2 regions of the Alkaliphilus metalliredigens QYMF genome follow, and region 2 is predicted to be linked to the other one. Evidence: riboswitches for the same ligand, from Rfam matches in the RefSeq annotation. Region 2 holds a riboswitch; the other holds the start of a gene.

Evidence for each region. Region 2 has a riboswitch for thiamine pyrophosphate ahead of thiS (sulfur carrier protein ThiS). Riboswitches for the same ligand answer to the same signal wherever they lie in the genome.
Region 1: another riboswitch for thiamine pyrophosphate. It lies ahead of thiW (energy coupling factor transporter S component ThiW); the one in region 2 lies ahead of thiS (sulfur carrier protein ThiS).

Annotation. Positions count from the first base shown of each region.
Region 1 covers NC_009633.1:1,293,673-1,297,890, forward strand. The annotation lists gene thiE (thiamine phosphate synthase) at 1-248, opposite strand, end outside; gene thiM (hydroxyethylthiazole kinase) at 232-1,050, opposite strand; gene thiD (bifunctional hydroxymethylpyrimidine kinase/phosphomethylpyrimidine kinase) at 1,075-1,875, opposite strand; gene thiW (energy coupling factor transporter S component ThiW) at 1,893-2,369, opposite strand; TPP riboswitch at 2,489-2,603, opposite strand; gene pdhA (pyruvate dehydrogenase (acetyl-transferring) E1 component subunit alpha) at 2,829-3,917, shown strand; gene AMET_RS06175 (alpha-ketoacid dehydrogenase subunit beta) at 3,917-4,218, shown strand, end outside.
Region 2 covers NC_009633.1:4,344,762-4,348,979, reverse strand. The annotation lists gene AMET_RS27440 (hypothetical protein) at 1-159, shown strand, start outside; gene AMET_RS20810 (YgjV family protein) at 194-838, opposite strand; gene AMET_RS20805 (hypothetical protein) at 1,033-1,893, shown strand; TPP riboswitch at 1,969-2,076, shown strand; gene thiS (sulfur carrier protein ThiS) at 2,196-2,390, shown strand; gene thiF (sulfur carrier protein ThiS adenylyltransferase ThiF) at 2,392-3,198, shown strand; gene AMET_RS20790 (thiazole synthase) at 3,213-3,989, shown strand; gene thiH (2-iminoacetate synthase ThiH) at 3,989-4,218, shown strand, end outside.

The DNA of each region.
Region 1 (4,218 bases), 1.9 Mb from region 2:
TCTACGGCTAATGCAATGTCCAGACGGTCATTAATGATCAGAGGAATCTGATATTGATCTGTTAGTTTTTTTAGGGCCAGGGCAGTTTCATAAAAAACAGCACTGGTGGCTTGCTTTTCCCGTAATTGAACAATAGAAACGCCACCTTTTATTGCAGCCTCTATGCTTTCCATCAGATCTTTTCCATTAAGCAAAGAACGATCCGTCACCAAATAAAGAGAATAATCTGTTTTAACGATAGGAGACATCTAAGCTCCCCCCTTCCAAAATTGTTTGTTCAGTGAGTTGATGTATGTGATCAAAAATTCGAACTTTAAAAGTACCAATGGATTCATGGGCTTTTAAGGATGCATAAGCGCCTTCTCCAGCTAGGTCCATTATGAGGACACCAGCTAAAGCTGCCAGTAAAGCTTGATCTGTTACCGCCAAACAAGTAGCGATGAGAGAAGTGGTCATGCAGCCAGTGCCTGTTACTTGGGACAATAGGCTATGCCCATTAGAAACAGAAATCAGGGTGGTACCATCACATATGGAATCAGTAGCTCCTGTAATTGCCACTGTTGTTTTATATTTTTGAGCTAAAGTACGTATCATTTTTGGAGTATTACCTCCAAAGTCCATGCTGTCAACTCCTGCTACAGAATAATTCATATTCATCAGGACTTGCATTTCGGATGCATTCCCTCGAATCACTGTAAAATCAATGTTCTTCAACAATTGGTTGACGGTATCCTTGCGAAAGGTAGAGGCGCCCACGCCCACGGGATCTAATATAACCGGAATCCCTAGTTCGTTAGCCTTTCTTCCAGCTAAAAGCATTGATTGGACACGTTTATCATTTAATGTGCCTATGTTAATCACCAAGGCAGAGGCCTTTGAAACCACCTCAACAACTTCCTTTGGATCATCTGCCATTATAGGAGAGCCTCCAAGGGCCAGAACAATATTAGCACAGTCGTTGACGGATACATAGTTCGTTATGTGATGAATTAATGGCTTATTGTATTTAATTTTTTCAATGATTTTTGAAGATTCCTCTAGTTCCAGCATTCTATATCCTCCATTCCTTCCTGGTTACTCTAATCCAGCCCGTTGATAGAGCGAATAGAAATGATGAGTGGGTCCAACTCCTTTACCGATAGATAGGGCGTTCTCAATGGCCACTGTAATGTATTCCTTGGCAAGTTTAACAGCCTCAGTAATGGGGAAACCTAGAGCTAAATTAGAGGCAATGGCTGAGGATAAGGTGCATCCAGTGCCATGGGTATTTTTTGTAGCAATACGCTTTGTTGAAAATCTTTGAATCGCTTTTCCATCGTACAATAGATCAACGGGATCGCTTTCTAGATGGCCCCCTTTGATCAACACATATTGAGGACCCATTATGAAAATTGCTTTAGCAGCCTCCTCCATATCTTTTTCGCTTTCAATGGTGAGCCCTGTGATTACCTCTGCCTCGGGCAAATTAGGTGTGATGACTGTAACCAGAGGAATCAGTTGGTTAATTAGTGAATTCTTTGCTTCTGGGTTTAACAAATGAAACCCACTCTTTGAAACCATAACAGGATCTAAGACAATATTTTTGGCTTGATATTTTAGTAATTGTTGCGCAATGGCTTGAATTGTGTCTACCTGAGAAACCATTCCAATTTTAACTGCATCTACCTCGATGTCCTCATAAATTGCCTGGATTTGTTTTGCGATCATCTGGGGAGAAATATCTTGAATACCGAAAACCCCCTGTGTATTTTGGGCAGTTACTGCAGTGATCACGCTCATGCCGAAAACCCCATGGGCGGACATCGTCTTTAAATCTGCTTGAATACCGGCTCCACCACTACTGTCAGAGCCTGCAATTGTCAACACTTTCTTCATTAAACTCACCTTCTCCTCTATAGATCGATATGCTTTGCAACCAGTTTTAAAATAATGTAGCCGATGGTTCCTCCAAACAAAGTACTAAGAAGGAAGGGAGGAACAAAGAAAAACAGTGCGACCTCACTACCCAATAAAAATTTTGCAATGGGATAGGCAACAAGACCCCCAATGAATCCAGTACCAATTATTTCGCCAAGGGTAGCAATGGTGTACTTACCTGTGTATCGGAAGCAAAGTGCTGCTAATAAGGCACCGAACAAACTTCCGGGAAAGGCTAAAAGAGAACCTGTACCTAGGATGTTCCTAAGGAGTGAAATACCAAAGACAGTCCCAACTGCATAAAGGGGTCCTAAAATCACACCGGCTATCACATTAATGGTGTGCTGTACAGGAAAAATTCTAGAGACCCCTATGGGAATATAGATTAGATGTCCACTAATGGTTCCCACGGCAATCAATAGCCCTGAGAGGGTTAATTTTTTAATATTCATCTGTTAATCTCCCTTCTGTGTAATAAGCTCTGTTTTCTAAAATAGTATGTATCTCTGATGATGCTGGTAAAACAAAAAAAGCACAAATCCACAGGAAGGATTTGTGCCTTGTTGATGTTAAGTGGCGACGATCACTTCCCTACGCTGGTATAACCCAGATCAGGTTCAGAATAAGGGTCAAAGACAGGTAGGTCTTTTTCTCAGCTGGCCTCTCCAGCTCCCCTAGTGATTGTTAAACATAATGATTTAAGTTGATCATAGCATAAGTGGGTAAACTAGTAAAGAAGTTGTTTGTTTAACAAATAGTCGTAGATAGGTAAATATTAAGTAAATATAAAGAGAAGTGTTAACACAAAAAAAGATAATCTCCAATCAAATATTTTTGTTAGAAAAAAAGTGTAAAGGATATATAAGTAATAGAGAATGATTTTCAATTAAAGAAGACAAGGAGGGGTTTACTTGATTTTTGAAGGATATCACCCACTAGATAAAACAATGTTTCAAGTGATGGATGAAGAGGGGAACATTATTAAGCCAGAGTACATGCCTGATATATCTAAAGAACAAATGATGGAAATGTATCAACTTATGATTCAAACACGAGAGGCGGACTTAAAAGCATTAATGTATCAGAGACAAGGTAGAATGCTTACCTATGCACCAAATATAGGCCAAGAGGCCGCACAGGTTGGGAGTGCCTTCCCTTTAAAGAAAGAAGACTGGATGGTTCCCGCCTTTAGAGAATTGGGAGCATGGCTCACAAGGGGAGCTAAGTTGGAAATGATTTATCTCTACTGGTATGGAAACGAATTTGGCAGTTATATGCCAGAGGACCTGAAAATCTTACCTGTATCCGTACCAATCGCTAGTCACTTAAACCATGCAGCTGGAATTGCATGGGCTTCCAAGCTACAAGGAAAGGATGAAGTCACCATCACGTATTTTGGAGATGGGGCAACCTCTCAAGGTGATTTTCATGAGGCCATGAACTGGGCGGGGGTATACCAAGTGCCAGTGGTATTTTTATGTCAAAACAACCAATTTGCAATCTCTGTTCCAAGGGGAATTCAAACGAGTTCTGAAACCATTGCACAAAAAGCCCTTGCCTATGGGATGCCCGGAATATTAGTAGATGGAAATGATATTTTTGCCATGTATGCCGCTGTTAAGGAGGCTTTTGATCGTGCCCGTAGAGGTGAAGGGCCAACGTTAATCGAAGCCTTTACTTATCGAATAGGAGCCCATACCACAAGCGATGATCCTAAGAGATACCGATCCGATGAAGAAGTCGAAAAATGGAAGAAAAAAGATCCCATAGATCGGATGAAAAAATATTTAATGAGTCAAGGAATATTAACAGAAGAAGAAAATGAGAAAATAATTGAAAAAGCTGGAAAAATAGCAGAAGAGGCTTTTAAATATGTAGAAGCCAGTGGCGATACAGTATTAGAAGATATTTTTAAATATCACTATAAAGAGATGACACCTCAGCTGACAGAGCAATTAGCAGAATATAAAGCCTATCTAATGGAAAGAGGTGAAGCATAATGGCAGTAATTAATCTTTTACAGGCAGTAAACCAAACCCTAAAGCAAGAAATGAAAAGAGATAAACGGGTGATTGTATTTGGAGAAGATGTAGGCCTTGAAGGAGGTGTTTTTAGAGCAACTGTAGACTTGCAAAAAGAATTTGGTCCAGATCGTTGTATGGACTCACCCCTATCCGAGTCAGGAATTGTGGGTGCAGGGATTGGGTTGGCCATTAATGGTCTGATCCCAGTTGTAGAAATGCAATTTATGGGATTCTCCTATCCAGCATTCAATCAAATTATCAGCCATATGGCCAGGAT
Region 2 (4,218 bases):
TGTCTTAACAAGAGAATTCCAGATATAGAAACATTGCAAACCAAAGCATATCTATGGGAGCAGAACCGTAATGAATCTCAAAAAGGAGTTAATTGGCATTTTACTACAAAAGATGCTCGTATAAAACTTCAGCATGCGTATCCACAGATTGTCATGTGACTAAGCACTAGCCACTTTTTTACTTCTTGTAAATTTATAGGAGATGCTTAACAAAAATGGTTTCGTCGCCCTCGGTGCTTTGCATAAATCCCATCTTGTGTAAATATGAAGTATGTTTTTCACTAGCCACATGACTGATGAGACGAGTATAGCCTAAGTCTAAAAAGTAATTTGCATGTTCCTCATAAAGATACTTTCCAATCTTTAGATCTCGATATTCGGGGATTGCAAAGTCAAGTTCAACTAATAGCGTGTTTTCATCATATCTGGATCCAATAAAAATACCTGCGGGAACAAGATCCCTTAAAACATAAAATCCGATCATATCATGGGTAAATTGCATAGAATGATTAGGGAAGTAGCTTAAAATGTCTGTTTCATAAAAATCCAAAAAGTATTTGAAATAAGGACTATTATTATCAATAGCGAGTACTTTAAAGAATTCTGTGGTGCTGCCAGGCGCGTAGAGTTTAGTCAAATAATAGATATTGATAATGATAATGGCAATATTCGCAATAGCTACGGGAATTGCACCAATTAAGAAACCATATATGGCAAAAATAAGGGCGCCTACTAAGTTGATCAACCTCAATTTGACAATGGAAGTCATGAGTAAAGAAATAAGTATTAAGGTTGAGGCTATATATCCAATCCATTCAACCCAGTTAATTGTATTCATTTGTTTTCCTCCGTTTTATAATCATTTTTTGTCCATTTTATATATTACCCTTTTATGACTCATTTAGCAATGATAACAATTGATTGATGAAAAAAGTAGAGCAGATAAGGAACATAAAATGAGGGTTCTAACAATACATAAGAAAAGGAGTTTGATAAAGATAAATAGAAATCTAATATAAAGGAGTGGTTGAATTGTTTTCTAAGCTATTGGCATATGGCAAAAAAAGTGGGACGGTAGTCAAATCAAACCCGATCATTTTCATGACTATTTTTATGGAACTGATCTTAACTGGATTGATCACCACGGGATTCATATTGTTTATATCACCTAGAAATATAGTGCAATATGGTGGGAGTGCATCTCAAGCTGGATTCCCCTTCATAATGCTAGCATTGATGATGGTGAGTTATTTTTTGATAGCAATCGCTATTCAAGCAGGTAAGCTCAATATGATTTGTAGAGGGGTACGATCTCAAGAGGTTACGTTTAATCACTTTGGAGAGGGCGTTAGGGCTTTTTTTGTACGAATTCTTGGGGGAGCATTTTTGTTAATCCTTCTAGGGGGTCTGCTGGGAATAATCATCGTGCCCATAGTGCTTGTCATGGGTATTCTTGGTTTAATTATCTTGACTATTGGAATAATTGTGGTTGCAACACTATTAATATTTTGGGAGACAATTTTGGTTTATGATGAACTTCCTAGTGCATGGGATGCGATTACAGGAAGCTTTAAGTTTGTAAAAAAACACTTTTGGATGGTATTATTGCTCCAGATACTCTTTACTATTTCAAATAGTATTATCGATAAATTAGGAGCCACACCATCCATTGAGCCATTAGGAATATTAAGAGATGAAGGCATTGTTTTTTTTAGTAGTCTAGGAAATGTAGCAGGAGCATCAATGATCAGTCAAGTCATTCTATTGACAGTTATCGCTATGTTATTTAAACTATTCATTGAAACTTTTTACTTTGTCTTCTATCACAATAAAGGAATGTCCATAGGGTATCAAGAAAATGATGAAAGTGAAAGTCAAAGTGAAGGTGAATGATAACATCTTAATCAATATCTTTACAAGAGATGATAAGTCAACTATACTTAAATAAGCAAGAATGAAAAGTAAATAGTGTTTAGCTAGGGGAGCCATTACGGCTGAGAAGGAATGATTCATAATACCTGACCCTTTGAACCTGACGTAGTTAGTACTACCGTAGGGAAGCTGATAGAGTTGATGAAATTAATTACGGTGAAATGTATAATTGAACCTATGAAGACATCTGAATCTATAAGAAGCTTCCCTAAAGTACAGGGGAGCTTCTTTTTTTTACAAAAATAGAGGAGGGAGATGTAAAGATGATTGTCAATGGGAAAAAAACGTCACTACCGAATGGAACAACGATTACAAAATTACTACAGGAGTTGAAGTTAGATTCAGATCATGTGGTAGTGGAAGTTAACATGAACATTATTCCAAAGGGACAATACGAACAACTGATGCTAGATGAAAGAGATCAAGTTGAGATTGTGGGATTTATCGGAGGGGGTTAATATGAAACTGATTGTGAATGAAGATGAAATGGATGTAAAAAAAGGAACAACAGCATTCGAAGTGAGAAACAAAGTCAAAAAAGATGCTGATGTTGTTGTTTATAATGGCTTTATCATCAAGGAAGATGTTTTATTACAAGAAGGAGATCTGATTACATTGATTCAAAGGGGAGAAATCCCCATCATCGAAGAACTAGAAGTATTATTGACCTCCAGACATACCCCAGGAGTTCATAAAAAAATAAAGAAGGCATCTATAGGCATTGCAGGCTTAGGGGGATTGGGTTCAAACATTGCTGTTTCCTTAGCTCGCATGGGAATTGGAAAGCTTTTATTGGTGGATTTTGATGTGGTGGAACCGAGTAATCTCAATAGGCAGCAATATTTCATACGACATATTGGAATGTTGAAAACCGAAGCACTTCAGCAGTTAATCCATGAAATCAATCCATTTGTTGAGGTAGAGGTGATCAATATATATTTAGATCAAACCAATATTGAAGACTGCTTTAAAAATATGGATGTTATTGTTGAAGCCTTCGATAATCCAACATCTAAGTCAACACTTGTCAATACAGTATTGGAAAAAATGAAAGAGAAGCCCATGGTGGCAGCTTCAGGAATGGCAGGATACTTTTCCAATAACTCGATTAAGACCAAGCGCATCACGAAGAAATTTTATTTAATTGGCGATGGGGTATCGGCAGCAAAGCCTGGGTGTGGGTTGATGGCTCCAAGAGTAGCTATCGCCGCAAATCACCAAGCTAACACAGTTGTTAGAATTTTATTAGGTGAAGAAGAAGTTTAAAAGGAGGAGAGGAAATGGAAGGATTCAATATTGGAGGTAAATCACTCAAGAGTCGACTTCTAGTTGGAACAGGAAAGTTTGCTAGCTATGACTTGATGAAGCAAGCCATTGAAGGCTGTGGTACACAAGTTGTCACAATGGCCCTGAGACGAGTGAATCTAGATCATAAAGAAGACAATATCCTTGAGTACATTCCTAAGGATACGATTTTACTACCTAATACATCCGGTGCAAGAAATGCAGAAGAAGCCATTCGAATTGCAAGACTTTCTAGAGCAATGGGATGTGGTGATTGGGTTAAAATTGAAGTAATATCAGATCAGAAGTATTTACTGCCTGATAATGAGGAAACGGTTAAGGCCACAGAAGTACTAGCAAAGGAAGGGTTTATTGTGCTACCTTATATGAATCCAGACTTAATGATCGCTAAAAGGTTAGAGTCTGTAGGAGCAGCAGCGGTTATGCCCTTAGGATCACCTATTGGAACGAATAAAGGGTTGCAAACCAAGGAAATGATCCGGATTTTAATTGAAGAAATTAAAGTTCCCATCATCGTGGACGCAGGAATTGGGAAGCCCTCCCAAGCTGCTGAAGCTATGGAAATGGGAGCTGAAGCAGTACTGGTCAATACGGCAATTGCAACAGCTCAAAATCCAGTGAAGATGGCTAAGGCCTTCGAACTGGCAGTAAGGGCAGGTCGATTAGCCTTTAATGGGGTAACTGCGCCACAAGCTAAAGTGGCTCGGGCATCTTCCCCCTTGACAGGATTTTTACATGAAGGGGAAGCATAATGAGTTTTTATGATACTTACCTAGAATATGAGAACTTCGATACCGAGGGATTTTTAAAGGAAGTAAAGGAACCTGATGTTTTAGGAATTATTAAGAAAAATAAACTAAATCATCATGATTTTTTAGCTCTACTCTCTCCAGCGGCAGCTAATTGCTTAGAGGAAATGGCTCAAAGAGCGCAGGAACTTTCACTACAGCATTTTGGGAAGACGGTTTTACTTTATACACC